Regions from separate parts of the Arthrobacter sp. E44 genome, predicted to be linked through region 3. Evidence: predicted binding sites of a transcription regulator. Region 3 holds the regulator's gene; each other region holds the start of a gene.
What was found. The regulator LexA, encoded in region 3, represses DNA repair genes until DNA is damaged. The targets are predictions, from matches to a motif close to TCGAACANNTGTTCGA.
Positions count from the first base shown of each region.

Region 1: ACETK3_RS18420 (LexA family transcriptional regulator) is a predicted target of LexA. The motif match lies at 1,322-1,337, and genes of this name have one in related genera.
Region 2: ACETK3_RS10715 (shikimate dehydrogenase) is a predicted target of LexA. The motif match lies at 1,398-1,413, and genes of this name have one in related genera.

Region 1 covers NZ_JBHDJA010000025.1:51,619-61,305, reverse strand. Annotated here, with positions in the region: gene ACETK3_RS18435 (hypothetical protein) at 33-203, shown strand; gene ACETK3_RS18430 (helicase associated domain-containing protein) at 200-868, shown strand; gene ACETK3_RS18425 (hypothetical protein) at 949-1,092, shown strand; gene ACETK3_RS18420 (LexA family transcriptional regulator) at 1,351-1,782, shown strand; gene ACETK3_RS18415 (aldose 1-epimerase family protein) at 2,392-3,297, opposite strand; gene ACETK3_RS18410 (ROK family transcriptional regulator) at 3,474-4,688, opposite strand; gene mmsB (multiple monosaccharide ABC transporter permease) at 4,722-5,924, opposite strand; gene mmsA (multiple monosaccharide ABC transporter ATP-binding protein) at 5,927-7,456, opposite strand; gene chvE (multiple monosaccharide ABC transporter substrate-binding protein) at 7,552-8,652, opposite strand; gene xylA (xylose isomerase) at 8,962-9,687, shown strand, end outside.
Region 2 covers NZ_JBHDJA010000010.1:41,955-51,641, forward strand. Annotated here, with positions in the region: gene ACETK3_RS10710 (MFS transporter) at 12-1,343, opposite strand; gene ACETK3_RS10715 (shikimate dehydrogenase) at 1,488-2,324, shown strand; gene ACETK3_RS10720 (IclR family transcriptional regulator C-terminal domain-containing protein) at 2,435-3,223, shown strand; gene ligK (4-carboxy-4-hydroxy-2-oxoadipate aldolase/oxaloacetate decarboxylase) at 3,228-3,911, opposite strand; gene ACETK3_RS10730 (GntR family transcriptional regulator) at 4,156-4,812, shown strand; gene ACETK3_RS10735 (Re/Si-specific NAD(P)(+) transhydrogenase subunit alpha) at 4,986-6,173, shown strand; gene ACETK3_RS10740 (NAD(P) transhydrogenase subunit alpha) at 6,173-6,481, shown strand; partial or broken gene ACETK3_RS10745 (NAD(P)(+) transhydrogenase (Re/Si-specific) subunit beta) at 6,478-7,840, shown strand; gene ACETK3_RS10750 (diacylglycerol kinase family protein) at 7,914-8,837, shown strand; gene ACETK3_RS10755 (aspartate/glutamate racemase family protein) at 8,861-9,586, opposite strand; gene ACETK3_RS10760 (amidohydrolase family protein) at 9,595-9,687, opposite strand, start outside.
Region 3 covers NZ_JBHDJA010000004.1:167,281-176,967, reverse strand. Annotated here, with positions in the region: gene hisH (imidazole glycerol phosphate synthase subunit HisH) at 1-661, opposite strand, end outside; gene hisB (imidazoleglycerol-phosphate dehydratase HisB) at 658-1,284, opposite strand; gene ACETK3_RS05890 (histidinol-phosphate transaminase) at 1,345-2,463, opposite strand; gene ACETK3_RS05885 (LysM peptidoglycan-binding domain-containing protein) at 2,575-2,925, opposite strand; gene lexA (transcriptional repressor LexA) at 3,284-4,021, shown strand; gene ACETK3_RS05875 (ATP-dependent DNA helicase) at 4,147-6,207, opposite strand; gene hflX (GTPase HflX) at 6,200-7,780, opposite strand; gene ACETK3_RS05865 (class I SAM-dependent methyltransferase) at 8,208-8,831, shown strand; gene dapF (diaminopimelate epimerase) at 8,803-9,687, opposite strand, start outside.

The DNA of each region.
Region 1 (9,687 bases), on a different contig from region 3:
GGCTACGGCCTAGACAATTTTTGGGGGAATCAATGAACGTCGGTCCAAGCTTCGGAGTCCTGGCCGTGCTCTACATCGTCGTGATGGCCGTCCTGGTCGGCCTGGCGATCTATGTCCTGGTCCTGGTCATCACGTTTCTCCGGCTGCGGATCGCTGAGTTGAACCGGGCCGCGCCGCCGAAGGGATCCTCGGGGCAACCATGACGGAGTCCCGGCGCGTGGCGCCCGATCCCGGGTTTGTCCTGCAGTACCGGCAGGGTGCGCCGACATCGACGATCGCCGCCGCGGCCGGCGTCGCGGAAACCACCGTCCGGTACCACCTGCAGATCGCTGCGAAGGCAGACCCGGGCATCCGGGACGAACACAAAGCCGCGCTGGCCCCTGCCCCGCGGAAATCCGGGGCGGGCCTGCGGAACCTCGCCGACGTGCTGGCCTTCCATGAGGCGCATGGCCGCTTGCCGGTCAGCCACGGGAAGACGGCCCGGGAGCGCGCCCTGGCCGCGTGGCTGGCAAACCGCCGCAGGCAGGCGGCCGAGGGAACACTCTCCCCCACCTACCGGGCTGCCCTGGCGGTGATTCCCGGATGGGCCAGGCCTTCGAACCGCAAGGCCGAGGACAAGAAACGGTGGCACCAGCGGCTGGAGGAGCTCCATCGGATCAGGGCCGCCGGCGGTGACTGGCCCCGGCACCAAAAAACGGACGACCAGGTAGAACGGACCCTGGGCGTGTGGCTGCACGGGCAACGGATCGACTACCGCGCCGGAAGGTTGGACCCGGCCAAAGAGCAGAAGCTGAACATCCTCCTCCCCGGCTGGCGGGAAGGCCGGGGCCACCGCGGCGGCCGCCGAGGGACCCACTCTCGGCCGTAAGTCTCCGGAAGGCACGGCAACAGCGCCAGGCTGCGTGTCCAAAGGGTCACCGGCGGTCAAATCCGCCTAGGGTCAAGATCATGGAGCGGGATAGGTCTGGAGAGCTGGAAGGGCAAACATCGGTCAACGACCTGCTCGACGAACCCATCGGAGCCGAACCCCTCCAGATGGCCCTGCCCATCCTCGTACAGATCCGCCCCGGCGAATTCCGCCGCCTTTCCTGACACCACCCACAGCCGCTGACCACATCAGCAGGCAATCCCTTCGACGGTGAGACCGGGCACCCGGGTATCCAGCCGCCCATGTCCGGTGCGGCGGGTTGTGCACACTGGCGGGCAGGTGGAGCCCTCCGCACAGCTCAAAGCTGTCCCCACTGTGTACAACCCGCCGCGGCTTGCGCCTCCCGAAAACATCTCATGCACGAATGTCCGACCCCCGGAGTACACTGAATACTCGAACATATATTCGAAAAAAGGTGTGTTGTGGGCGTGATTGTCGGTCCCCGCGTGATAGATGCGGGCGTGTCCTTGTTGTCGGTGCTGGTCTCCCCGGTGCCGGTAGCGGCGGGCTTCCCGTCGCCGGCGCAGGACTATTTCGATGGCCGGATCGACCTGAACGCGCACTTGATCAAGGACGTCACCAGCACCTATGTGGTGCGGGTGTCCGGGGAATCGATGGAAGGCGCGGGCATCAGCGACGGGGATGAACTGATCGTGAACCGGGCGCTGGAACCGCATGACGGGTCCGTGGTCGTGGCCGTGCTGGACGGGGAACTGACAATCAAGCGGCTGAGGATCACCCCGACCGGGGTGGTGCTGCAGGCGGAAAACCCGGCGTATCCGGACATCGTGGTGCCGGCCCTGTCGGACCTGACCATCTGGGGTACCGCTATCCGCTGCCTGCACCACGTTTAGGGCCCGTGATGTCTAAGCCGGCCCTGATGCGGCACATGCCCGAGATGGGGCTTGAGGACCAATGCTCGGGAAAGTCACGCTAAGCCGGTGGGGGCCAGGTAGCCGGGGTTCTGGCCGGAGCTGCTGTTACGCCGGGCCGGGGGAGCCGCCGGCGGCTCGCCGTCCGATGCTTGTTTTGTTGAGGTGGCCGTAGATTGTGGAGCGCGGTACCTGGAGCAGGTCGGCGGCTGGACCCTACCTGACCTTCATCCACCGCGCCTCTTTGACTGGTCAGGAGTTCGCCGAGTTTCGCTGCTTCTTGACGGGGGAACCACACGGAGAACGGTCGGTCATCGCTTGTCCTCTCCAAGGTGTTTGTCCTCTCCAAGGTCACGGGCACGCCATTACCCGCGCCGTCAGCTACGAGATAGTCTGCCAGCGCCGGTTCGAGGTCCAATCCCATCAGGATGATCCCGTCACCGCCCGTGCTGTCCCATCGCTCCCCGGCATCCAGGGCTAAACGTGGGTATTCAGGGTATGGGTTGCTTGCGGCCACGCCCCCGAATACACCATAGAGAACGGGCGGGTGCTTCGGCGCTTCGAATACCGCTTGCCATGTGTATGGGACCGTCAGCGGCTCACGGCGGAGATTGACCAGCTTGCTTCATGCGACTCCCCCGGGTCGAGCCGGATCAGATCAACGCCGCTGTTAAAGGCATTCGGTGGGCATGACATTGGTTCAACAGCCAGGCCGATCCGGCTAGGGCCGTCAGGCCTGTCGGCCGTGTGCACCTGTAGCCATGGCCAGTGGCTGTCCCACGAAAGTTCGACTCCGGAACCGGAGGGATCGAACAGTTGCACCCGGGCGCGATCGTCCTCATCCCGGGAGATCCCGGTATAGGCATGGTCGAGCTGGATGTCCCCTAGCTCCCGCTCGCACCGAAAATCATTCGGTGTTCCGTCCACCGGGACTACCTCTCCCGGAACCATCCGCTCGCTGCCCACCAGCATGACCTCGGCGGCGGGGATGCGCACAGACCACTCATCAAGGGGCGCCTCTCCTGCCACGAGGTAGGGGTGAGGGCAAACTCCGTAGGGGGCCGTGCCGGTACCCCGGTTCGTTGAGCGCACGGTACCGTGAAGTCCTTCTTCATCAACCCTGTATCGGACTTCGATATAGAGGTTGAAGGGGTAGGCATCACTGCGGCTCACCTCGCAGCCCATTGACACGGAATCCTCCGTCACCTCAAGGGTTTTCCAATTCCTATTGAAAACCAGGCCGTGCAGGGCGGCGCCGTTGGCGAGATCATTTAGCGGCAGGTGCAGCTGGCGTCCCTCAGCGGTGTACTTTCCGTCGACAACCCTGTTGGGCCAGGGGGCACAGATTACTCCACGAAAGTCGGGGATCTCACCGTTCTCACCGAACGGCACGACGAGGTTCCTCCCCCGATGCCGCAGCTGCCGGAGAGCTCCTCCCCGGGTCGTGACGAGGGCCTCGTACTGGCCCCAGCGGATTTCGAAGTCCGTATCGGACACATCTCTCCCAAGGACAAATTAGTAGTGAAAAAGTGCCAGTGTTTCAGGCATGCCCTGCCCGTTACCCGCGCGGTCATGCGTCGGTATCACTGTCATTGAGTTCTCGCCGCCTGTTCGTGGCAGGATGCTCGACCGGTAACGGTTGACTTGGTGGCCCGGGTTTCTCGAGGGAAGGTTTAGGCCGTCCCGGCGGGGTCAGCGAGGAGCTGGGCAAATGCCAGCTCGGCGGCGCCAACCAATAGCAATTCGGACCCGAGGACCGCCCTTTTGATTTTGACGTCCGCTCCGAGTCCCCCGATCGTCTCCTCGGCCACGGCCGAGATAAGGCGCTCGGGGTCCAAGGAGAAGATAGATCCCAGAAACCCGCCGAGCACGATCATTTCGGGGTTGAAAATGTTGACAAAATTCGTCAGCGCCACCGCAAGGAGGTCGATCTGCCGTTCAACTTCCTCTTGTAGCTCCCGGGACGGACGCTCGGCAATGGCCCGCTCCAGCTCGTCCTGGTCCGCCCGGACACGGCCGAGGGGGGCGAGCAGCCGTTCGAGGCGGACTTCGGCATCCAAACACCCGGACCTTCCGCAATGGCACTTTTCCCCGTTGGTTCGCACCAGAGTGTGTCCGAGTTCGCCGGCAAAACCTGCAGAACCCCGCAAAGGCCTGCCTCCGGAAATGACGCCACCGCCGATGCCGCTGGCACTTCCGTTCAGATACACCACGTCCGAGACCCCCACGGCGGCCCCGTAAATACTTTCGGCGAGCGAACCCAGAGTTGCATCATTCCCGGCACGCACCGGACGGCCCAGGGCTTGCTCAAGGGAGGCCGCCAGGGGCTCATCGGCCCACTGGAGGTGCGGTGCCAGGAGTATCTGCCCGTCGGAGGATCTGACGAGTCCAGGAACGGCAAGCCCAACCCCTGTAATCCGGTCGATGGCCTCCAGGTCGGACTGCATTCCTTCTACAATCGCCCGGCTGATGTTCACTGTTTCCGTCACGGAAGGCTGTGTGGCGGCCTCATACCGGATCCTGCGATGCACGTGACCGCCGAGGCCGACAAGCCCGACGGTCACGGCATCTACATCTGGATTAATGGCTAAGGCCGCGACCTTTTCGTTGGGATGAACGAGGGGGCTTGGCCGTCCTGCGCGCCCGATGGCAGGCGGTTCTGTTTCGTAGGCAAGTCCGAGGTCGCCGAGCTCGCCGACAAGGGCGCTTATAGTTGACCGGTTCAACCCCGTCTGCTTCGTCAGGTGGGCACGCGATAGCGGTCCTTCCCTGTGGAGCAGGCCCAGAATCAACGACAGGTTGTTGCGTCTGATTGTGTCCGTGCTCTGGAGTGCCTTCGTGGTGGGTCTTTGCGCGCCCTGGAGCGGGGTCAGGTGTGGAACGGTCACTCTTTGCCTCTCGAAATTAGTTGTAGTCTCTGCTCATCGTCCTCCGGAACGGCGCTTGTTGAAAATATCGAAAGCGACGGCGAGGAGAAGCACGAGGCCCTTGATGGCCATTTGCCAGGCAGCATCGACGGAGAGAATCGACAGGCCCATATTAAGCACGCCCATGACGAGGCCTCCGATGACCGCCCCGATGATCGTGCCTATTCCGCCCTGGACTGCAGCACCACCGATGAATACGGCTGCGATGGCGTCCAGCTCATAGTTCTGCCCGGCAGAGGCGACAGCGCCGCCCGCTCTGGCCGTGCTGACAACACCCGCCAGGCCTGAGAGTACTCCGATGTTGACGAAGATGAGGAAGTTGACCCATTTTGTCTTGACGCCTGACATCTCAGCGGCAAAGAGGTTGCCGCCCATTGCGTAGATGTGGCGGCCGAACACTGTGCGGTTCAGGACGAACGTGTACACCAGGATGAGGGCCGCCAGGATGATCAGGATGATCGGCGTGCCGTTGTAGCCGGCGAGCAGCCAGGCCAGTGCCATGATGCCGATGACGGCGCCTGCGGCCTTGATGTTGAATGACGTGACGGGCTCTCTGGGCAGGTCAAGTCGTTTGAGCGTCTTCCGGGTACGGATAAGTTGGAGCACGAGGGCCGCAGAGGCGACAATCCCGATCAGGAGCGTGAGGCTGTCCTTCTTTGCGACCTCGCCAAAGATTGGAGGCAGCCAGCCTGCGCCGATGGCGGTGAACGGCGCGGGCAGTCCGTTGATGGTTCCCCCGGTCAGCAGGACAAGGGTCAGCCCGCGGAACAGCAGCATTCCCGCGAGGGTGACGATGAATGCCGGTATCTCCACGAAGGCTATCCAGAACCCCTGCCACGCGCCGATCGCTGCCCCCATAAGCAAGCCGAGAATCACCGCGGCCCACCAGGGTAATCCCCAGTTGTTCATCGCAATGGCGGTCACCGCCCCGACCATTGCCACCACGGAGCCAACTGATAGATCGATGTGTCCGGCGACGATGACGATTACCATTCCGATGGCAAGGATCAGAACGTAAGCGTTTTGTTGGATGAGGTTGTTCACGTTGCCCGGCATGAGGAGCCGGCCGTTGGTGAGGAACTGGAACAAGGCGACGATGATGACCAGCGCCGCCAGGAGTCCGTACTGGCGTAGGTTGATCGCGGCTTTTCGGGGGGAGGCCTTGGGCGTGGGCTTGAGGGTGGTGTCGGTACTCATGGTTAGTCCTTTCCAGCAGTCATGTAGTGCATCAGCACTTCCTGGTCCGCTGCTTCGCGTGGAACTTCGCCGGTGATGCGGCCTTCCGAGATCGCGTATATCCGGTCCGAAAGTCCCAAGAGTTCCGGGAGTTCTGAGGAGATGACGATGACAGCTTTTCCTTGTGCTGCGAGTTCGTTGATGATGCCGTAGATTTCGTATTTCGCCCCGACGTCGATGCCCCGGGTGGGCTCATCGAGAATGAGGATGTCGGGCCCGGAGAAGATCCATTTGCTGAGGACAACTTTTTGCTGGTTCCCGCCGGACAGTTTCCCGGTGATGGCCTCGACACCGGGGGCCTTGATATTCATCCGTTCCCGGTATGACTCGGCGACCTGGTATTCCCGGTGGCGGTCGATGACCCCCCACCGTGCCAGTTTGGACAAGGCGGCAGCTGAGACGTTCACGGTTATGTTTCCGATCAGGTTCAGGCCGTACCTTTTCCGGTCCTCTGTGGCGTAGGCGAGGCCGTTCGCTATTGCCGCTTCCACGGTGCGGACGTCTATGGGCTTCCCGTGCTTGAAAACCGTCCCGGAGATGTTTCTTCCGTACAGCCGCCCGAAGATACTCATCGCCAGCTCCGTGCGGCCGGCCCCCATCAGCCCGGCGAATCCGACGATTTCTCCTGCCCGAACATAAAAGGACGCGTCGTCCACGACACGTCGGGTGTGATCGACAGGGTGGTAAACGGTCCAGTTTTCGACCCGGAAGATCTCTTCGCTGATTTCGGGCTTCCTCGGCGGGAACATACTGGTCAGTTCCCGGCCTACCATGGACCGGATGATGCGGCCTTCGGTGCCATCGGGGCCGTGCATGTCGATCGTTTCGATCGACTTTCCGTCCCGGATGATGGTGACCCGGTCAGCGATGCTGCGTATTTCTTTGAGCTTGTGGGAAATGATGATGCTGGTTACTCCCTGTTGGCGAAGGTGTTCAAGGAGGTTGAGCAGGTGCTCGGAGTCTTCGTCATTCAGGGCCGCGGTCGGTTCGTCGAGGATGAGCAGCTTCACTCTCTTGGACAGCGCTTTGGCGATCTCCACCAGCTGCTGTTTCCCGACCCCAAGTTGGAGGACCGGGGTGGCGGGGCTTTCCCTAAGCCCTACGCGGGCAAGGAGAGCGGCCGCTTCCAGGTTCGTTCTGTTCCAGTCCACAATGCCGTTTCGCGCGCATTCATTGCCCAGGAAGATGTTCTCAGCGATGGACAGGTAGGGGCTGAGCGCAAGTTCCTGATGGATAATCACGATTCCCCGGGCCTCGCTGTCATTGATCGACCTGAAGGCGGCCTCTTCCGCTTCGAACTCAATGACGCCGCCGTAGGTTCCGTGTCCGTAGACCCCGGACAGGACCTTCATCAGCGTTGACTTGCCTGCGCCGTTTTCTCCACAGATGGCATGGACTTCACCGCGGGCCACCTCGAGCGAAACCCCGTCCAGCGCCTTTACTCCATTGAAATCTTTGGTGATGTCCAGCATCCTCAGGATGGGCACATTCATGGCTTCTCCCTTTCGTTGTGGTCTCAATATTCCGGAGACCCGGGTGGCCCTGACCTAGAGACGACGGTCAGGGCCACCCGGGCATGGGTTTTCGGTCAGAGACCCACGTCGGAAGACTTCAGGAAGCCTGAGTCGACGAGCTTTGCCTTGACGGTGTCCTTGGTAACCACTTCGGGGACCAGCAGGTAGGAGGGAACGACTTTCTTTCCGTTGTCGTAGGTCTTCGTGTCATTCACCTCGGGCTTCTGCCCGTCGGCAATCGACTTCACCATTTTGAAGACCTGCTCACCCAGTGCGCGGGTGTCCTTCCATACGGTCATCGACTGCTCGCCTGCAAGCATTGCCTTGACGTTGGCCTTGTCTGCGTCCTGGCCGGTGATGATCGGGTAGTTCGCGCCGGGGGCGTAGCCTGCCGATTTCAGGGATGCCTCGATGCCAATGGCAAGGCTGTCGTTCGGGGACAGAACGACGTCCACTTTCTTGCCTCCGCCGTAGAAGGAAGACAGGCGGTTGTCCATTTCCGCCTGGGCCTTGTCGCTGGCCCACCCCTGAATGCCGATGGACGCCCATTCGGCAGCGGATTTCGGCGCCTTGCCCGACGGAACTGTCAGCTGGCCCTTCTGGATGTAGGGAGAAAGTACATCCCAAGCGCCGGCAAAGAAGAACTTCGCGTTGTTGTCATCAGGACTGCCGGCAAACGCTTCAAGGTTGAAGGGCCCCTTGCCGTCCTTGAGTTTCAAGGTGTCCACGATGTACTGGCCCTGCAGCTGGCCCACTTTGTAGTTGTCAAACGTTGCATAGTAGTCAACGTCCTCGGTGCCGTTGATCAGACGGTCATAGGCGATGACGGTCGCGTCCTGCTTCTTGGCCTGAGCGAGGACAGGGGCCAGGGCAGCGCCGTCGATGGCAGCAACGACCAATATCTTTGACCCGCCAGCCACCTGATTCTGGATTTGGCTGATCTGCTGGTCGGTCTTGTTGTCCGCGTACTGGAGATCGACGGTGCAGCCCGCGGCCGCGAGCTTGGACCGCAGGCCCTCACCGTCGTTGATCCACCGCTCGAGACTCCGGGTAGGCATGGAGATTCCCACGTTGCATCCGGCTGTCTGGGGGGCTGCACTGCCACCGCACGCGGCTAGCGAAAGACTCAGGACCGCTACCGTACCGACGGCGGCCAAGGATTTGGATAGTGACATGTTGTTGTTTCTTTCTTCTCTGAACAGGACAACAAATTGAATTGTTGGGTCGCCGCGCACGTCGCCCATCGTAAGCGGAGGAAGCTGGCCGGCCGATGCTCAGGGTTCATGACGAAACCCTGCTTTTAGAATGTTGCTAGACACAACTTACTTTCTAACCATTAGTGATGCAAGTCTCCTTGCGTGAAAAAGTGCCGCACTTCCACTGCTGCACATTGCCCACATCGTGGTGTCCCGTCGGCAAAAGACCTCTTGACAACGTCTATACGTGCACATAAGTTGTCATCAACAACTAACCCTTGGAGACACATGACAACGACGCCTACGCCTCAGGACCGCTTCACTTTCGGACTTTGGACAGTGGGGTGGACCGGGGCAGATCCTTTTGGCCAAGCCACCCGAGCAGCTCTGGACCCTGTGGAAGCCGTTCACAAGTTCAGTGAACTTGGCGCCTACGGCATCACTTTCCATGACAACGACCTGATTCCCTTTGATGCCAGCGCAGCCGAGCGGGAGCTGATCCTGAAGAACTTCACGGCAGCCCTCGCCGAGACCGGTTTGAAGGTTCCGATGGTCACCACTAATCTCTTCAGCCACCCGGTCTTCAAGGACGGGGGATTCACCTCCAACGACCGTTCCATCCGGCGTTTCGCGCTCAGCAAGGTCCTGACCAACATTGACCTCGCCGCCGAGCTCGGTGCAGACACGTTCGTGATGTGGGGCGGCCGCGAAGGCAGCGAATATGACGGCTCTAAGGATCTCTCCGCCGCACTGGACCGCATGAAGGAGGGCGTCGACACTGCCGCCGCCTACATCAAGGAGAAGGGTTACGGCCTGCGCATCGCGTTGGAGCCCAAGCCCAACGAACCCCGGGGCGACATCTTCCTGCCTACCGTGGGCCACGGTCTGGCTTTCATCGCCCAGCTTGAGCATGGCGACATCGTGGGCCTCAACCCGGAAACCGGCCACGAGCAGATGGCTGGCCTGAACTTCACCCATGGCATCGCCCAGGCACTGTGGGCGGGCAAGCTGTTC
Region 2 (9,687 bases), on a different contig from region 3:
TGGTAGGGCCCCTACCGCACGTGGTTGCCCAGCTCCCGGAGCGGGGTCTTGGCTGTCTCGCGGGCCCACCAGGCACCCGCCACGGCGAGGACCGAAGAACCTGCCACGATCCAGGCTGCCGGTCCCCAGTTGGCCTTGTCCGCTCCCACCAGGGCGGTGCCCAGCAGCGGGGTGAAACCGGCGCACAGGATTCCGATCTGGAGTCCGATCGCCATGCCCGAGTAGCGGACCTTCACGTTGAACAGCTCCGAGAACCAGGCCGGGTAGATGGCATTGGACATGGCGTAGGTTCCGGCCGTGATCAGCGTGCTGGTCAGGAAGATCATGGGGATGTTCCCGGTGGAGATCACCCAGAAGTAGACGAAGATCATGGCGCCGGAACCGAGCACGCCCCCGATGAAGATGGGACGCCGGCCAAGGCTGTCGGACCATCGTGCCATCAGGGGCTGGCTGCCGATCGCAAGGACGTTGCCGAGGATGCTCACCCAAAGCATGGTGGAGGCCGGGACGCCCACCGAAACCGCGTAGGCGAGGCCAAAGGACTGCATGAACGTGTTGGTGACGGTCTCGAAGGACATCAGCGCCACCTGGAAGAACTGGGCGGGGTGGGTCTGGAACATCTTGGCGAAGGGCAGCTTTACCAGTTCGCCGTGGTCATGCTTTTCCTCGAAAACCTCCGGCTCCTCCAGGGAGCGGCGCACCAGGTAGGCCACGATCAGGACTACGAGGGAGAGCCAGAAGGGGATCCGCCATCCCCAGGCAAGGCGGTCCGCCTCGCTCATGGCGGCAACAGGAAGGAAGGCCAGGGATGCCAGCACGATGCCGGCCGAGATGCCGCTCATGGCGAAGCTGGCGAAGAAACCGCGGCGGCCTTCAGGGGCTTCCTCGGTGGACAATGCCGAGGCGCCGGCCGTCTCGGCGCCGGCGGACAGGCCCTGCATCAGGCGAAGCACCACCAGCAGTGCCGGGGCCCAGTAGCCCGCCACGCTGAAGTCCGGCAGCGCGCCGATCAGGAACGTGGCGCTGCCCATCAGGACCAGGGTGAGAACGAGGGTGTTCTTGCGGCCGATCTTGTCACCCAGGTGGCCGAACACCACTGCGCCGAACGGCCTCGCGACGTAGGCGACACCGAACGTGGCGAAGGACGCGATAAGCGCCACGGTGGGGTCGCCCGCGGGGAAGAAGATCTTCGAGAAGACGAGGGAGGCGGCAGTGGCATAGATGAAGAAGTCGTAGTACTCCAGCGCGCCGCCGAGGAAGGCTGCCAACGCTGCCTTCTTTGCGCGCTTGAGACGGCGCTGCGCCTCGGGCGTCGCCTGGGCTCCTGTTGCGATGTTGGTCATTGTGGGGTTCCTTCCACGCTGAAGGTGGGAATCTTTTTCTAGTCTGTACGCATAGCGAACAAGTGTGCGAAATGCGCCTAAAAAGAGGATACTAGCCGGTGACGCCAATCACAACGCCAATCTCTGCGAAAGGTGGAGCCACGTATGGAACCGCGCGCTCACGCTTCCCGCCTGGTCCTGATCGGGTCAGCTGCTTCCCAGGCCATGTCCCCCGCGCTTTGGAATCCCGTCCTGGCCCGGCTGGGCAACGGCTGGAGGTATGAGGCATGGGATGTGCCACCGGATGGCGACCTGGCGCAGGTCCGCAGAGAGCTCTTGGACCCGGACCTGGTGGCGGCGAACGTGACCATGCCGCATAAGCACTGGGCGGCGGAATCCGCTGATGTTGCCGACGGGTCCGTGAGGCTGAGCGGTGCCTGCAACCTGCTGGTGCGGGCAGGCGAAAGGTTGGAGGCCCACAACACCGACATCACCGCTGCCCGCGAACTGCTGGGGACCGCCTACCAGCGCCACGCCCTCCTGCTCGGGGCCGGGGGAGCCGCCCGCGCAGCCCTCATTTCCATCCGGGAAAACGTGGGGACCGTGTCCATCACGGACCGCGATCCCCGCGCTTCCGCCGAACTGCTGGAACTTGCGTGCCAACTGGGCCTCGACGCGCACGCCATCACATGGGAGCAAGCCCGTGATGCCGCCGCTGATGCCTCCCTGATCGTCAACGCCACGCCCATCGGAAAGAGCACCTCCGATCCGGCGGCCTGGGGTGGTGCTGCCCTGGCACCCGACGCTGTCCTGTACGACTTCGTATACGCCCGCCACACCACCGCCAGCGTGGCCTGCGCAGAGGCCATGGGCATTCGGTGCATCGATGGATGGGACCACCTTCGGGAGCAGGCGGTGGCCATGGTGCCCCTCCTGGGACTGGACGAGGAAACAGGCGTGTTGTTGCAGGAAACCCTCGTCCGTCTTCGGGCTACGCACTAGGGCGACTTGGCCAGGCTTGCTCCCCGCCGGCGCCCGATATGATCGAACAGGTGTGAAAAGCCCGGCAATTCCGTGCCGTGCGCACGGTTGGTTCGGAAGGGAACAGGATAGTGGAGGAGCAGTCGGGCTACTTCGTTAAGTCGGTTGAGAAGGCTTTTGACGTCCTGCTTGCCTTTACCCCGGACCAGCCCCGGCTCACCGTCTCGCAGGTTGCAGCCCGGACGGACATGACCCGGGCTTCGGCCCGGCGCTTCCTGCTCACCCTCGCTGACCTTGGCTACCTCCGGGCTGTCGGGCCGGCCTTCGAGTTGACCGCGCGGTCCCTGGACGTGGGCAGGTCCTATCTTGCCGCGCTGACCTTGCCCAAGGTGGCCGAGCCGCACCTGAGGGACTTGGCGGCGGAGCTTAACGAGACAACGTCCCTGTGCATCCTCGACGGCGGCGACGTGGTCTATGTGGCCTGCGTTCCTTCTCCCCGCCTGCTGAGCGTTTCCATCACGGTGGGTACCCGCTTCCCGGCCTGGGCCACCTCCATGGGCCGCGTCCTCCTGGCCGGGCTGCCTGCGCCGCAGCTGGAGGAATACCTCCACTCGGTCCGGCTGCAACGCTTCACTGACCGCTCCATCGGCAGTGTGGAGGACCTGCGTGCCGAAGTGGAAGCGGCCAGGGCCAGGGGCTGGTGCATGGTTTCACAGGAGCTGGAGGAAGGCCTCCGGGGCGTGGCCGTCCCGGTCCGGCGTGGACATGAGGTTGTGGCCGCGGCCAACGTTTCGCTGCAAACGCACCGGGCGGCGGCGCAGGACATTGAAGCGGCCGTCCTGCCACAGCTGATGGAAGCCGCGCGCCGTATAGCGCTTGACTACGGCGGTCCCGCCGTTCGTGCCGTTCAATCCACGTAGCGCCTCAATCCACGTAGCGCAGTCCCGCGGCTTCGAGCGGCCCCCGCATGCTGTAAATGTCCAGTCCAAGTTCCCCGCTGGCAAAGCGCTCACGCTTGGCTTTTTCGTTGTCTTCCCGGGCCCGTGCTGCTGCCGCCACGTCGGCTGCCCTGGCGGCGGGCACCACCACCACCCCATCGACGTCGGCAATCACCACGTCGCCAGGCGTGACCAGGGCGTTGGCGCAGACTACCGGGACATTGACGGAGCCCAGGGTGGCCTTGACGGTGCCCTTGGAATTGATCGCGCGGCTGAAGACGGGAAAGTCCATGGCCTGGAGGGCGGCGACGTCCCGGCAGCCGCCGTCGATGACCAGCCCCGCTGCGCCCTGTGCCCGGAGTGATGTGGCCAGCAGCTCGCCGAAAAAGCCGTCTTCGCATTCCGTGGTGCAGCCGGCAACCACCACGTCTCCGGGCCGGACCTGCTCGGCGGCCACATGCAGCATCCAGTTGTCCCCGGGCTGCAGCAGGACGGTGATGGCAGTGCCGCACATTGCCGCGCCCGGGTACGCCGGCCGGATGTAGGGGCGCATCAGGCCCAGCCGGCCCATGGCCTCATGGACGGTGCTGACGCCGAAGGCGGACAAGGCCTTGACGCTCTCTTCAGCCGCGCGGGTGATGTTGGTGTGGACAATACCGAGTTCCTGCATGGTGGTTCCCTTCCCAGGCGGGGTCAGCGTCCTTGAGTAGGGGCGTCAAGGCCTGGATAGACGCTCCTGGCCGGGCCCGGGACGACGCCAAATTGACGAACAAACCGCTCAAGCAAATTTTGTCAGCGATATAGCTAACAATCAACGGTGGGTATTTGGCACCTGCCCGCGGGAGCTGGAGTACGCTGAGTTCGGAAATTGTCAGCAAAATTGGCAACCGAAAGGGACAGGGAGAAGGTTGGCTGTGGACACCGTGAATAGAGCGGGCCGGACCCTTACCGCCGTTGAGCTTGCAGAGCTGCTGCGCACCGCTATTGTCAGCGGAGAGCTGGTGCCTAACCAGCGCCTCGTCGAAGGGGACCTGGCCGCCGAGTACGGGGCGAGCCGGGGAAACATCCGGGTTGCCCTCTCGGAGCTGAGCGTCGAAGGCCTCGTGGAGCGCGTCCAAAACCGGGGAGCGCGGGTGCGTGCGGTCTCGGTAGAGGAAGCGGTGGAGATCACCGAGGTGAGGGCCGCCCTGGAGGGCCTCTGTGCCCGTAAGGCTGCCGAACGGGCCACCGATGAGGACATCGCTGAGCTGCAGGACCTGGCCGCCCGTATGAAGGACGCCGTGGACCGGGGAGACCGTGAGTCCTACTCCGAAGGCAACCAGGCGATGCACGAAAAGATCATCGCCATGAGCGCGCAGCAGACGGCCGCAGCAACCATCCAGCGGCTCCGGGGACAGGCGGTCCGGTTCCAGTTCCGCCTTGCCCGCCAGCCTGGCCGCCCGGCAGTTTCCCTGCCGCAGCACCTGGCCATCATTGATGCCGTCTGTGCCCATGATCCGGACGCGGCGGCAGAAGCCATGCGGCTCCATCTCGAAAGCGTGGCGGACGCCATCCGCGCCAGCAACAAGTAACGGCAGTCCTTCAGCCAGGCAACCGCCCGGGCATGGCGGTGGCGGGCTGACAGGCTAATTGTTACCACTTACCCTCCAGCCCCCACTCCCGCCGCAGCGCAGGGCGTTCTAGACTCATGCCAACTGCGTGCAGCAGAGAGGCTGCACTGCTCGTCAGGAAGAGGAGTTGGCGGGTGAGACTGGGGATTCCGCGGGAACGCCGGGAGGGCGAGCGGCGTGTGGCCGCCACCCCGGATACCGTCAGGCAACTGGCTGGGATGGGGCTTGAGGTCCTGGTTGAAGCGGGGGCCGGGGACGGTGCCGGGCACGCAGACCCCGCCTACCAAAACGCCGGGGCCGCCATCGTTCCCCAACTGGACTTGGCCGCCCTCGACATCCTGGCCCACGTCCGTCCCCTTGACCCGAACGCCGCTGCGCATCTCAAAAAGGGAGCCGTCACGGTGGGGCTCGCCTCGCCGTCGTCCGAGCTGCCGGTAGTGCAGGCGCTCGCGGACAGCGGCGTCACCTCCTTCGCCCTGGAACTGGTGCCGCGTATTTCCCGGGCCCAGTCCATGGACGCGCTGACGTCGCAGGCGCTGGTGGCCGGGTACCGCTGCGTCCTTGAGGCCGCCATCAGGCTGCCCCGGTTCTTCCCGCTGTACATGACCGCCGCCGGAACCATCCCGCCCGCCCGCGTCCTGGTGCTCGGCGCCGGCGTGGCCGGGCTGCAGGCCATCGGCACCGCCAAGCGCCTGGGCGCCCGCGTCTTCGCCAACGACATCCGCCCCGCCTCCGCCGACGAGGTAGCGTCCATGGGCGGCACCTTCATCCGTCTGGATCTGGAAACGGCCGAGGCGGCAGGCGGCTATGCCCGGCAGTTGAGCTCCGACGCCGGCACCCGGCAGCGGCAGCTGCTGGCGCCCCACGTGGCGCAATCGGACGTTCTGATCACGACGGCGGCAGTTCCCGGACGCCCCGCGCCCCTCTTGGTGACCCGCGAGATGGTGCAGGGCATGCGCCCGGGATCGGTCGTCGTCGACCTCGCCGCCGAGTCGGGCGGCAATGTGGAGGGCTCCGTACCTGGTCAGGAAATTCCCATTCCCACCGCCGACGGAACAGGACAGATCACCCTGGTGGGGCTGAAGGACGCGGCCTCCGCGATGGCCTCCGACGCCTCCCGCCTCTATGCCAAGAACGTAGCCAACCTGCTGGCGCTGCTGGTCCACGACGGCGCGCTCATGCTGGATTTCGACGACGAAGTGGTGGCAGGTGCCTGCCTCACCCACGCCGGGGAGGTGCGGCACCAACCCACTGCGGAGTTGCTGAAGGCACGTGCTTCAACAGCCGGCGCCGCCGCAGCCCGGCAGGAAGGAGGGCTCTGATGGACGGGATTGCCCTGCTGACCATCACGGTGCTGGCGGTGTTCGTCGGCTTCGAAGTGGTGTCCAAGGTTTCCAGCACCCTGCACACGCCCCTGATGTCCGGCGCCAATGCCATCCACGGCATCATCCTGGTGGGTGCCATCATCGTGGCCGGCCAGGCAACCGACCCCTGGGTGCTCGCGGTGGCGCTGCTCGCCGTCGTCCTTGCCACTGCCAACCTGGTGGGCGGCTTCGTGGTGACGGACCGGATGCTGCACATGTTCCACGCCAAAAAGGACGCGGTGCAACCCAAGGCGGGCAGCAAATGAGCCTCCTCGATCCGGTCTGGACCTCCGTCCTTTACCTCACTGCGGCGGTCTGCTTCATCCTGGCGCTGCGGGGGCTGAGCTCACCGCGCACGGCCCGCCGTGGAAACCTGGTGGGCGCACTCGGGGCGCTGATCGCCGTCGTCACCGTCTTCCTGTCCGCCCGGCTGGAGAACATCCCCTGGATCCTGGCCGCCATCGCCGTGGGTTCCGCGGTGGCGGCGCCGGTGGCCCGGCGCGTGAAGATGACGCAGATGCCGCAGCTCGTGGCGCTGTTCAATGGTGTGGGCGGCGGTGCCGCCGCCCTGGTGGCCCTCCTGGAACTGGCGCACGCGGAGGATCCGTGGGTGCGGGTGGCCATCGTGTTCACGCTCCTGGTGGGCGCGGTGTCCTTTGCCGGCTCGGGCGTCACGTTCGCCAAGCTGCAGGAACTCATGACCACCCGGCCGGTGGTGTTCCCGGGCCTGCCGGTGGTGATGGCCGTGGTCCTGCTCGCCGCGGTGGCCGCCGCGGTTGCCGTGGTCCTCACCGCGGCGCTGCCCCTTGCGGTCCTGCTGCTGGTCCTGGGCCGTGCTGCTGGTGCTGCCGGTAGGCGGCGCCGACGTGCCCATTGTCATCTCGCTGCTGAACGCCTTCACCGGTCTGGCCGTCGCCGCCTCCGGCCTGGTGCTGGGCAACGTCCTGCTGGTGGTGGCCGGCACGCTGGTGGGCGCCTCGGGCACCATCCTCACCCGTGCCATGGCGGCGGCCATGGGCCGCAGCGTGGCAGGTATTCTGTTCGGCGCCTTCAGGGGAGGTTCGACGGCGGGATCCACCGCCGTGAGCGGGCGTCCGGTCCGCTCGTCCTCGCCGGAGGACGTGGCGGTTCTGTTGGGGTACGCCCAGCGGGTGATCATCGTCCCCGGCTACGGCCTGGCGGTGGCCCAGGGCCAGCACACGGCCGCCGAACTGGCCCAGGCCCTGGAAGCGCGGGGGATTGAAGTGGATTTCGCCATCCATCCGGTGGCCGGCCGCATGCCCGGGCACATGAACGTTCTTCTGGCCGAGGCCAACGTGCCGTACGAGTCGCTCAAGGAGATGGGCGACATCAACCCGGAGTTCAAGACCACGGACGTGGTATTGGTGGTGGGTGCCAACGATGTGGTGAACCCGGCCGCCAAGACCTCCTCAGGCTCACCGATCTACGGGATGCCCATCCTGGAAGTGGCGGAGGCGCGGCAGGTGGTGTTCCTGAAGAGGTCCATGCGCCCGGGTTTCGCCGGCATCGAAAACGATCTGCTGTATGAGCCGCAGACGTCGCTGCTGTTCGGGGACGCCAAGGACTCGCTGGCACAGGTGCTGGGCGCGGTTAAGGCCCTGTAGGCGCGGAACATGCCCCGCGCCGGGTTACCCTTCTTTGAGAAGCCTGCTTTACATTCCGCCATCTGAGGACGTCATGACTGAGACCAGCTCCACCCCTTCGCCCAAACGAGCCGCCGTCGTCATTAACCCGGCCAAGACGGTGGACATTGACGTGCGCGAGCTGATGGCCAAGCACTGCGAGGAGAACGGCTGGGGCGAAACCCTCTGGTTTGAGACAACGGAGGAGGACCCCGGCGTCGGTCAGGCGAAGGAAGCCCTGGCCCAGGGCGCGGACCTCGTCATCGCGGCAGGCGGCGACGGAACAGTCCGCTGCGTGGCCGAGGTCCTTGCCGGCGGCGACGTCCCCATGGGCCTGCTGCCGCTGGGCACCGGGAACCTGCTGGCCCGCAACCTGGGCATCGACGTGACCGACTACGACGGTGCCCTGTCCGGGGCGCTGGTGGGCACCGAGCGGAAAATCGACGTGGTCCGCGCCCGCCGGAACGACCCCGACGAGGAGCAGCTGTTCCTGGTCATGGCCGGCCTGGGCTACGACGCCACCATCATGGCGGACACCAACCAGGAACTGAAGCACAAGGTGGGCTGGCTGGCCTACGTGGACGCCGGGATCCGCAACCTTCCCGGGAAACCGGTCAAGGCAACCGTTGCGATCGACGGCAAACGGGTTGTCCACCGCGGCGTGCGCAGCGTGATGGTGGGCAACTGCGGCAAGGTCCAGGGCGGGCTGGAGATCTTCCCCGACGCCAAGATCGACGACGGCCTGCTGGACATCGCCGTCCTGGCGCCGCACCACGGCAAGCTGGGCTGGCTCTCCGTGCTCGCCGGCATCATCGGCAAGGGCAAGAACAAGGACACCGCCGTGGAGTACTTCCAGGGCAAGAGCGTGGAGATCACGCTGGAGCACAAGGACGACTACCAGCTGGACGGCGACCACGAGGGCCAGGGCAAGCACGTGCTCATGACCATGGAGCCCGGTGCCCTGACCCTGCGGATGTAACCTTCCTGCCGATGTAGGGGCGGTCAGCCCAGCAGCCGCCCCCAGCGCCGCTCCAGCAGCGGTGCGCCGGCCAGTTTCAGGGCGTGCCACAGCGTGACCGCCACGGAGTCCAGCACCGGGACCCCGGTGGTTTCCTCGATCTCTGCAGTGATGTTGGCTCCGTAAAGGTTGGTGCACAAGTAGACCAGGGCATCCGGGGCCGCGGCGGCGAGTTCCCGGGAGCCGGGCCGCATCTCGTCGTCGGTCACCCGGGCAAAGGACTCGTTGTCGCTCAGGCCCAGCGCCCGGTGGTCCACGGTCTTGATGCCTTCACGCTCGTAGGATGCGATGACCTGGTGGTTCACGTCTTCCGTGTACGGCGTGAACAGGCCGATCCGTTCCGTCCCGAAGGCCCGGAACGCCTCGAGGTAAGCCAGCGTGGAGGTGGTCGCCGGGACCCCGGTGGCGGCGGTGATTTCACCGGCCAGTTCCTGGTCGTGGCCCGAACCGAGCCAGGAACCTGACGTGCCGTTCCAGGCAATCACGTCCACGTCCGCCGTCGCCAGCAGCTGCGACGCCTGGCGCATGACGGCGGGGTCGAACTGCCGGTCCGAGGAATCGTCCAGGGCGATGCGGGTCACCGGGATCCGGGTGAAGTGCACCGTGACGTCGGTGCGGCTGCCCAGGATGCGGTACGTCTGGGGTTCCAGGCAGGTGTTGGAGGACGGCACGATCATGCCGATCCTGTGCGGGCGGGTGGTTGCAGGCATGGTGGCTCCTAGAGCGCGGGGGCGGGAAGTTGGGCGGCGTCGGCGGCGGCTGACTGGTGCTGGCGGAAGCCGTTGCGGTGGATGAAGCGGCCTGCGGCGCC
Region 3 (9,687 bases):
CTCCTGATTTTTCGGGGTGGAACTGGGTGGCGCAGAGCGGGCCGTTTTCCACGGCCGCAATGAAGGGAGCGCCGTGCTCGGACCAGGTGACCATCGGCGGAGCCATCCGGGGCTGGATCACGTCGAAGTTCCATTCCTGCACGCCGTAGGAGTGCACGAAGTAGAAGCGCTCGTTTTCGACGCCGGCAAAGAGCTTGGAGCCTTCGGGGACCTGGACGGTGTTCCAGCCCATGTGGGGGACGACTTCCGCGGGAAGGGCCTCCACCTTTCCGGGCCACTCACCGATGCCTTCGGCTTCGGTGCCGTGCTCCACGCCGGCCTCGAACAGGACTTGGAGGCCTACGCAAATGCCCAGCACCGGGCGGCCGCCGGCAACGCGCCTGCCGATGAGCCGGATGCCGTCCACGGCCTTGAGTTCGCGCATCACCGTCTCGAAAGCGCCGACGCCGGGCACCACCAGTCCGTCCGCGTTCAGCACGTCCTCCGGCTTGGAACTCAGGATCACTTCCGCGCCGGCACGTTCCAGTGCGCGGACCGCTGACCGAACGTTCCCGGAACCGTAGTCCAGAACCGTGACAGTTGGCTTGCCCTCGGGTGAAGGCAGCTTGCGTGAGGCGGAGGGGTCGATGATGGCCCCGTCCTTGAGGACCTGGCCGCTCACAGTGCGCCCTTGGTGGACGGGATGCCCTCGACGCGGGGATCCCGTTCGACGGCGGCGCGCAGGGCACGGGCGAAGGCTTTGAACTGCGCCTCGACGATGTGGTGCGGGTCCCGGCCGGCCAATACGGTCATGTGCAGGCAGATGCCGGCGTGCAGCGTGATGGCTTCGAAGACGTGGCGGGTCAGGGAGCCAGTGAAGTGGCCGCCGATCAGGTGGTACTCCTGGCCTGCCGGCTCGCCGCCGTGCACCAGGTAGGGGCGGCCGGAGACATCCACTACCGCGTTGGCAAGCGCTTCATCAAGCGGCACAGTGGCCTCACCGAAACGTCGGATTCCCGCCTTGTTGCCCAGGGCAGTGCGCAGGACCTCGCCGAAGGTGATGGCAACGTCCTCCACGGTGTGGTGGACGTCGATGTGGGTGTCGCCGGTGGCCTTGACCGTCATGTCGATCAGGGAGTGCTTGCACAGGGCAGTCAGCATGTGGTCGTAAAACGGCACCGAGGTATCGATATCCGACACTCCGGTTCCGTCGAGGTTGATCTCCACGAGGACGGAGGACTCGCTGGTGGCACGCTCCATGCGGGCGGTCCTGGCCGCAGCCGTATTCAATCCGGTTGGACTCATGGTGAAAGGATCCTTTGTGGGAGAAGAAGTGGTTCAAGGCGCCGGCGCCGCACTATAAGTCTAGGCGGGAAGCGCGGCCTGGCCCGCAAGGATGCGTTCCAGGGACGTGAGGAAGGCTGTGGTTTCCGCCTCAGTGCCCGCAGTAACCCGAAGGTGGCCGGGGATGCCGACGTCACGGATCAGCACACCGGCGTCCAGCAGTTCCTGCCAGACCTGGTGGGGGTTTTCCAGGCCGCCGAAGAACACGTAATTGGAGTCGGAGGCCGCGGGCGTCAGGCCCATCCGTGTCAGTTCCGCCACGATCCGGTCCCGCTGGGCCTTGATGTCCTGGACGTCCGCCATAAGGGCCTCGCGGTGTTCGAGGGCGGCAAGCGCAGTGGCCTGGGTGATGGCCGAGAGGTGGTACGGAAGGCGCACCAACCGCAGGGCGTCGGTGACCTCCGGCGCGGCGGCCATGTAACCAAGCCGGGCGCCGGCCAGGGCAAATGCCTTGCTCATGGTGCGGGACACGATCAGCCGCTCCCGGCCGGGAAGCAGGGTCAGCGCGCTGGGGGTTCCGTCGTGCGCGAACTCGTGGTAAGCCTCGTCCACGATCACGATCGCCTGGCTGTCCTCCCCGGCCTCGTAGACAGCCTCCACGACATCCAGACCGAGCCCGGTTCCCGTGGGATTGTTGGGCGAGCAGAGGAACACGATGTTCGGCTGCAGTTCCTTGACCTGCCGTGCGGCCGACTCTGCGCTCAGGTCGTAGCCCTCGGAGCGCTCCCCGGTGATGTACTGCGTGTCGGTCCCGCTGGCCAGCAGGGGGTACATGGAGTACGTGGGTGGAAAGCCCAGGGCGGTGCGGCCCGGGCCTCCGAAAGCCTGGAGGATCTGCTGCAGGACCTCATTGGAGCCATTGGCTGCCCATACGTTGTTTTCGTCAAGCCCATGCCCGAGGTACTCCGCCAAGGCTTTCCGGAGTGCAGTGAACTCCCGGTCAGGGTAGCGGTTCAGGCCTGCGGCAGCCTCCGTGACTGCGGCGGAAATGGCGGCGCGCACATCGGCGGGGACGCCATGGGTGTTCTCATTGACGTTCAGGAGAATGGGGACGTCCAGTTGGGGCGCCCCATAAGGGGTGAGCCCGCGAAGGTTGCTGCGGAGGGGAAGCCGGTTCAGACGCTCTAGCTGGTCGTTCACCTGAACAGTTTAGTTGCCGCAGCAACGACCGGAAAATGTGACGGTTCCTGTTCGCCCTCAGCGTGCCACATCCCGCTTCTCCGGCGCCATGCCTGGAGTGGACAGCGGGCTTCAGTGTGTTGGGACAAACAGTTGCTGCCCGGGCAGGACTGAGCCGGCGCTGAGGTTGTTGAGCTGGACGATGTCTGCCACCACGTCCCGGGCGTCCCGGTTCGGATCAACAGCTCCGGCGATGGTCCACAGTGACTGGCCCGGCTGCACGGTAACCGTGACAGTCGGTGTCACCGCCAAATCCGCGGCGGAGTCTGAGGCCTTGGCGGGCGAGTTGAAGAACCCCGACAGCGACAGCAGGAAAACAGCGACGAGTACCAGCGGAACGCCGATCAGGACGATCCGCCCCCGCCGGGTAAGCCGCAGGGGCGCGGACGACGGTGAAACGTGGTGACGATATGAAGCTGACATGAACTGAGCCCTCCTGGACCTGCCGTGCTGCCCGGGTGTTCCCCCGAGGCCGCCCCGACCATCAGACGACGGTCCGGAACTTCCTCCGGCCACGTTTTCGAATAGGGCGTGCGCTGGTTAGAACACATGTTCGAACTTTGCTTGTTAAGTTTTAGCACCTATCAACGAACAATGTCGAGACTCGCTAGAACAAATGTTTGAAAAAGCAATGTGGCTGGCCTAGCTTTGAAACCAAAGAACAACCACCCCTGAAGTTGAACAGCAGGGTCTGACAATGACAGTGGGAGTCCTTCCGGCGGTGCGTGCAAGCCAGCACCGGGGCGGAAGATCCGGCGGCAAGCGAAAGGCATTGGCGAATATGGCAGCAGCAGCCGCCGGGGGCAGGACCGCCCCGCAAACCAAGAGGACCGCCAAAGGCTTGACGCCCCGGCAAAAGAAAATCCTCGAAACCATACAGCGCTCCGTCAATGAGAACGGGTACCCGCCCTCCATGCGCGAGATCGGCGACACCGTCGGACTGGCAAGCCTGTCCAGCGTGACCCACCAGCTCTCCCAGCTGGAAAAACTCGGTTACCTGCGTCGCGATCCCAAGCGGCCCCGCGCCATGGAAGTGCTGATGCCCCTCACGCTGGACGGGGGTACCCGCAAGGCCGCAGGCGACTCCCCTGCGACGCAACCCGCCGGCGGAGGCGCCTCAGTGACCGAGCTGCCCACCGCGCTCGATACCGCAATGGTTCCCCTGGTGGGCCGGATCGCTGCAGGCGGTCCCATCCTCGCGGAGCAGCTTGTTGAGGATGTCATGCCGCTCCCCCGCCAGTTGGTGGGCCAGGGCGAACTCTTCATGCTGCGGGTGGCCGGCGACTCCATGGTGGACGCCGCCATTTGTGACGGTGACTGGGTGGTGGTCCGGCGCCAGGCTGACGCAGCCAACGGGGACATCGTTGCTGCGCTGCTCGACGACGAAGCGACCGTCAAGACCTTCCGCCAGCGCGACGGCCATACCTGGCTGCTCCCCCAGAACACGCAGTACGAACCCATCCTGGGCGACCATGCCACCATCATGGGCAAAGTCGTCTCGGTCCTGCGTTCGCTCTAGCGCGCTCCCTCCCGTCACAAGCACCGGCCCGCGCTGCAGGAATCCGTCCGGGCCGTCCTGGGCCCGGCGGAGGCACTCCAGGGGCGCGCTGTGCCCCTGGAGCTCCGCGGTGCGTCGTCAGGAGGCTACCGGACTGCGTCCGCCCCCAGCCTGGTGAGGGCTGCCAGCGCCTTGCTGCGGTCCGTGGTGGCCCAAAACGGCGGCAGGGCAGCCCGCAGGAACCCGGCGTAGCGCTCGGTTGCCAACCGGGAGTCCAGCACGGCCACAACGCCCTTATCCCCGGTTGACCTGATCAACCGCCCGGCGCCCTGGGCCAGGCGGATGGCCGCGTGGGTGGCTGATACGGACATGAAGCCGTTGCCGCCGGCCTGTGCCACGGCCCGGGAACGCGCCGTCATCAGTGGATCGTCCGGCCGCGGGAACGGAATACGGTCAATCACCACCAGCCGGCAGGAGCCGCCCGGCACGTCGACTCCCTGCCACAGGGACATGGTTCCGAAAAGGCAGGTGTCCGGCTCATCGGCGAACTGTTTGACCAGGGCGGTCATGGTCGACTCCCCTTGGCACAGGACGGTCACGTCCAGTTTGGGCCGCAGGGCGTCTGCGGCCTCCTCGGCAGCCCGGCGTGAGGAAAACAGGCAAAGGGCTCCCCCGCCGGACGCCTTAATCAGGGCTTCCAGTTCCTCCAGAGCCTCCGGAGACACCCCGCGGCCGGGCTTGGGCAGGTGCCCGGCCACATAGAGGATGCCCTGCTTGGGGTAGTCGAAGGGCGAGCCGACGTCCACGCCGGTCCAGCTGGGGGCGCCGTCGCCAAGAAGGCCCAGTCCTCCTGCAGCAGGTTCAAAAGCGGAACCGATGGCCAGGGTGGCGGAAGTCAGCACGACGGTGTGGTCGGCAAAGAGCCCTTCCCGCAGCCGCCCGGCGACGGACAATGGGGCGATGTTGATCAGCACCGGCGCAGTCTCGTCCGGCGGCGAGTAGCCCTGGCCGGGGTCAAAGGTGCTGGCGCGGGAGAACCACACGACTTCCCGGTTTTCCCTGGCGGCGACCAGACGCTCGCACAGTTCCAGGATGAGCATGAGGCGGGACCTGGCCAGCTGCCGGCCGCCGTCGGCAGTGGTGTTGCTGTCCCCTTTGGAATCGGACAGTGCAGCCCGGCAGGCCTCACGGAGCTGGTCCACGCAGTCCAGCTGTTCATCGTTCAGGCCGTTGGGAAGCAGGCCGCTGGGTGCGCCGGCGAGGGCCAGCTCAAGGTTGGCCGCTGCGGCATTGAGGGCATCAACGGTGATGGCGGTGTGTTTCCGGGCACCGGCAGCGGCGGCGTGGACCATCGCGACGGACAGCTGGCCGGACACTGCTCCGGTGACCCGGTCCTGGAGTTCGTGCGCTTCGTCCACCACCACGACGTCGTACTCGGGCAGGACGGCAAGTCCTTCGAATGCGCTGACGGCGAGCATGGCGTGGTTGGTCACCACCACGTCCGCTTCGGCAGCGTCCTGCCGGGCGAGCTCGCTGAAGCACTCGGCAGCCATCGGGCACTTCTGGGCACCCAGGCACTCCATGGACGTCACGGAGACCTGCCGCCAGGCGCGGTCGGTCACGCCCGGGAGCAGTTCATCCCGGTCACCCGTGGCCGTTTTCTCCGCCCACTCCCGGAGACGGACCACTTCCTTGCCAAGCTGGGAGGAGGGGCCGCCCACGGACGCTGCGAAGTGCGGCACGCTGGTGTCCTCGCCAAGCGAGAAAAGCTGGCCTTCGGAGGGCTCTTCGGAGGGGAAACCGCCTTCGAGCTTGTGGCGGCAGACGTAGTTGGAGCGGCCCTTGACCAAGGCAACCTTGACGGGCCGTTCCAGTGCCGGGGTGATGTTCTTCAGCAGACGGGGCAGGTCCCTGCCGACGATCTGGGTTTGCAGGGCAAGCGTGGCTGTGGAGACCAAAGCAGGCTTGTTGCTTTCCAGGGCATGGGCGATCAGCGGCACCAGGTAGGCAAGCGACTTACCGGTGCCGGTGCCGGCCTGGACCAGCAGGTGGTTGCCGGTTTCGATGGCGCGGGCCACCTGCAGGGCCATTTGATGCTGTCCGGTGCGGCTTTGACCGCCCATGCCTGCGACGGCCCGGTCAAGCAGTTCGATGACGAACTGCTCACCGGCCGTCTGCGCGGCTTCGTCCGCCGCGGGGTCACCCATTGACGGTGAAGGGTTCCAGTTCGGACGCCAGGCCCTCCCGGACCATGACGGCAGCCCTGGTGCCGGCCTCCACGTGGTCCAGGCTGAGGATCTCGGCGTCGGACTCGTGAAGCTTGCTGATCAGGTCGCCGCGCTCGTACGGGATGAGCAATTCCATCTTGACCGAAGGCCGGGGAATGGATTCGCTGATGACCTTCAGCAGTTCCGGGATCCCCTCGCCCGTGCGGGCTGAGACCACCACATGGCGCGGTTCGCGCTGCCTCAGCCGCTCCACTACGAAGGGGTCGGCGGCGTCAGCCTTGTTCAGCACGATGATCTCCGGCACCTTCCGGGCGTCAACTTCGCTGAAGACCTTCCGGACGGCAGCAATCTGGCCTTCCGGGTCAGGGTGCGAGGCGTCCACCACGTGCAGGATCAGGTCGGCGTCCGCCACTTCCTCGAGCGTGGAGCGGAAGGCCTCCACCAGCTGGGTTGGCAGCGAACGGACGAATCCCACGGTATCCGCCAAGGTGTAGCCCAGGCCATCGGCGGTTTCCGCCTTGCGCACGGTGGGATCCAGGGTGGCGAACAGGGCGTTCTCCACGAGGACGCCGGCGTCGGTGAGCCGGTTGAGCAGGGACGACTTGCCGGCGTTGGTGTACCCGGCGATGGCAACGGAGGGCACTTCATTACGACGGCGGTTGGCCCGCTTGGTCTCCCGCGCGGGCTTCATCGCGGCGATTTCGCGCCGCAGCTTGGCCATGCGGGTACGGATGCGTCGCCGGTCCAGTTCGATCTTGGTTTCACCGGGGCCACGGGAGCCCATGCCGGCGGCGGCGCCACCCACCTGGCCACCGGCCTGGCGGGACATCGACTCGCCCCAGCCACGCAGGCGGGGAAGCAGGTATTCCAGCTGTGCGAGCTCCACCTGCGCCTTGCCCTCGCGGCTCTTGGCATGCTGGGCGAAGATATCCAGGATCAGGGCGGTCCGGTCGATGACCTTGACCTTGACGATGTCCTCCAGGGCGCGCCGCTGCGAAGGTGCCAGTTCGGCGTCCACCACCACGGTATCCGCGCCTGTGGATATCACAATGTCCTTCAGCTCCTGCGCCTTGCCCGAGCCCAGGAAGGTTCCGGGGTCCGGCTTGTCGCGGCGCTGGACCAGCCCGTCGAGGACCTCCGAGCCCGCAGTCTCGGCAAGGGCGGCCAGCTCGCGCAGGGAGTTTTCGGCGTCGGCAAGGGTGCCCTCGGACCAGAGCCCGGCCAGGACCACGCGCTCCAGGCGCAGCTGGCGGTACTCAACCTCGGTGACGTCCTCAAGCTCGGTGGACAGCCCTGCGCGCCGGCGCAGGGCGCGCCGCTCCTCAAGGTCCTGCTGGTCGCCGTCGTAGGTTGAATGCTCTTCGTCCAGGCGGGAAATGGCCTGTGCCCTGCCGAGCACCGCTTTTCCATCTCCGCTGCCCTCACCGCGGGGCGTGCTGACATTTTTGGCCGGTACGTCCTTGGCGAGGATCCGGTCGATGACAGCCTGGATCTCCTGCGGACTCATGTCCTGGGCGGCTGGATCGGAACCGGTATTGGGCTGGCTGGTCATGGTCTCCTTTGAAGATTCGGCAATTCCAGAATAGTGCTGATTGGGCGGAAGTTGGAAAGTATTCGCGCTGGGCTGACGGCCTGCGGTCATGGTTCTCCTGGTGGTCTGCACCGGCTGCGATGCCGGGCTGGGAATGCCGCGCTGAAACGGCGGCAGGGCGGAAAAGGCCGGAGAGTGGCGGGACGTGCGCGGGATGCTGACGTTCGGTATCGTCCGGCGGCCGGGCAGACCCAGTGGTCTGGCCGGCGCGCAAGCGGAAGGCGTGGAGCCTGCGTCGCTGCGGAACGGACTGTCGCTGGAGGACAGGCGTCGGGACGGGCATGGCCCGTGCCGGCTACTCGAAGATCAGGAACATGCGTTCAAGCGTAGCAGAGGGGCCGCAGCACAGTTTCCCTTTACGCTGCCAGGGGAACTACTCTGGCGAGTTATGGAGTCAGCACACTATTTCAGCACGTCCCCCGCCGGCCCCTTCACCCGCAAGCCGCTCACGGTTGAGCTGGCCGGGAAGCCGCGCAGGCTCCACACGTCCACAGGCATCTTCAGTCCGGATGGGGTCGACAAGGGCACTGCCGTGCTCCTGGCCGAGGTTCCTGATCCGAACCCCCAGGGCAACCTCCTGGACATCGGCTGCGGTTGGGGTCCCGTTGCACTGACCATGGCCCTGCTGGCTCCCCAGTCCAAGGTCTACGCGGTGGACGTCAACGAACGCTGCATCGCCCTGACCAACGAAAATGCCGCCGCGCTGGGACTGGCCAACGTCGTCGCCAGCACGCCGCAGGAGGTGGACCCCAGCGTCCGCTTCGACACCATCTGGTCCAATCCGCCGATCAGGATTGGCAAGGACGAGCTGCACGCCCTGCTCAAGCTCTGGCTGCCCCGCCTGGCTGACGGCGGGACGGCATGGCTGGTGGTGCAGAAGAATCTGGGTTCGGATTCGCTCCAGCGCTGGTTGGCGGCGGAGCTGGACGATTCTTTCACCGTGACGCGGGAGTCAACGTCCAAGTCCTTCCGGATCCTCAAGGTTACGAAAGTGTCCCGCTCGCCACAATAACGGCGGGGCCGCTGAGTTCCACATGCTCGTGGCCGCCGGGGCCGGCAAAGAACTTCACGCCCACCACACCTCCGGGAACGTGGACGCGCCAAGCATCGGGAGCTTCAGCCCCGGCCCAATGCCGGATGGCGACGGCCGCAGCACAGGCGCCCGTCCCGCAGGACTGGGTCTCCCCCACCCCGCGCTCATGCACCCGCATGGTAACCGAACCTACTCCCTCATGGACCAGCGGCTCCGCGGGAACCACGAACTCCACGTTGGTCCCGTTCGGCGGTACGGGGTCCACCTTCGGCGCGGTGAAGAGCCTGGTGCCGGCCAGTTCGGAAAGTTCCGCGAGGGCAACCACCGTGTGCGGATTCCCCATGCTCACGGACAACGCGGGCCGCGCAACTTCCAGCCCGTCGGCGGTGACCAGCGAATCCATGGCCTTGGCAGTGGCCTCCCCGGGGAAAATGAACTCCCACGGCCCCATGTCCACTGCGTACCCGTCCCCGGTGCGGACCACCGTCTTCACGCCGCCGCGCGTGCCAATGGTGAGCGATCCGCCGTCGGGCAGGTCGATCAGGCCCTCGGTGCGCAGGAAGTGGACGAACACCCGGACCCCGTTACCGCACATTTCGGACAACGAACCGTCCGCGTTGCGGTAGTCCATGAACCATTCCGCGTTCGGGGAATCGGTTAGCAGTTCACGGCCTTCGGGCAGGAACCGGGACGGCACGGCCCTGATCAGCCCATCCGCCCCAATGCCGCGGTGGCGGTCGCAGAGCGCGGCGGCCTGGTCCGCGCCGATGGCGTGCGTCCCGTCGGGATCGGCGACCAGGACGAAGTCATTACCGGTGCCATGCCCCTTGGAGAA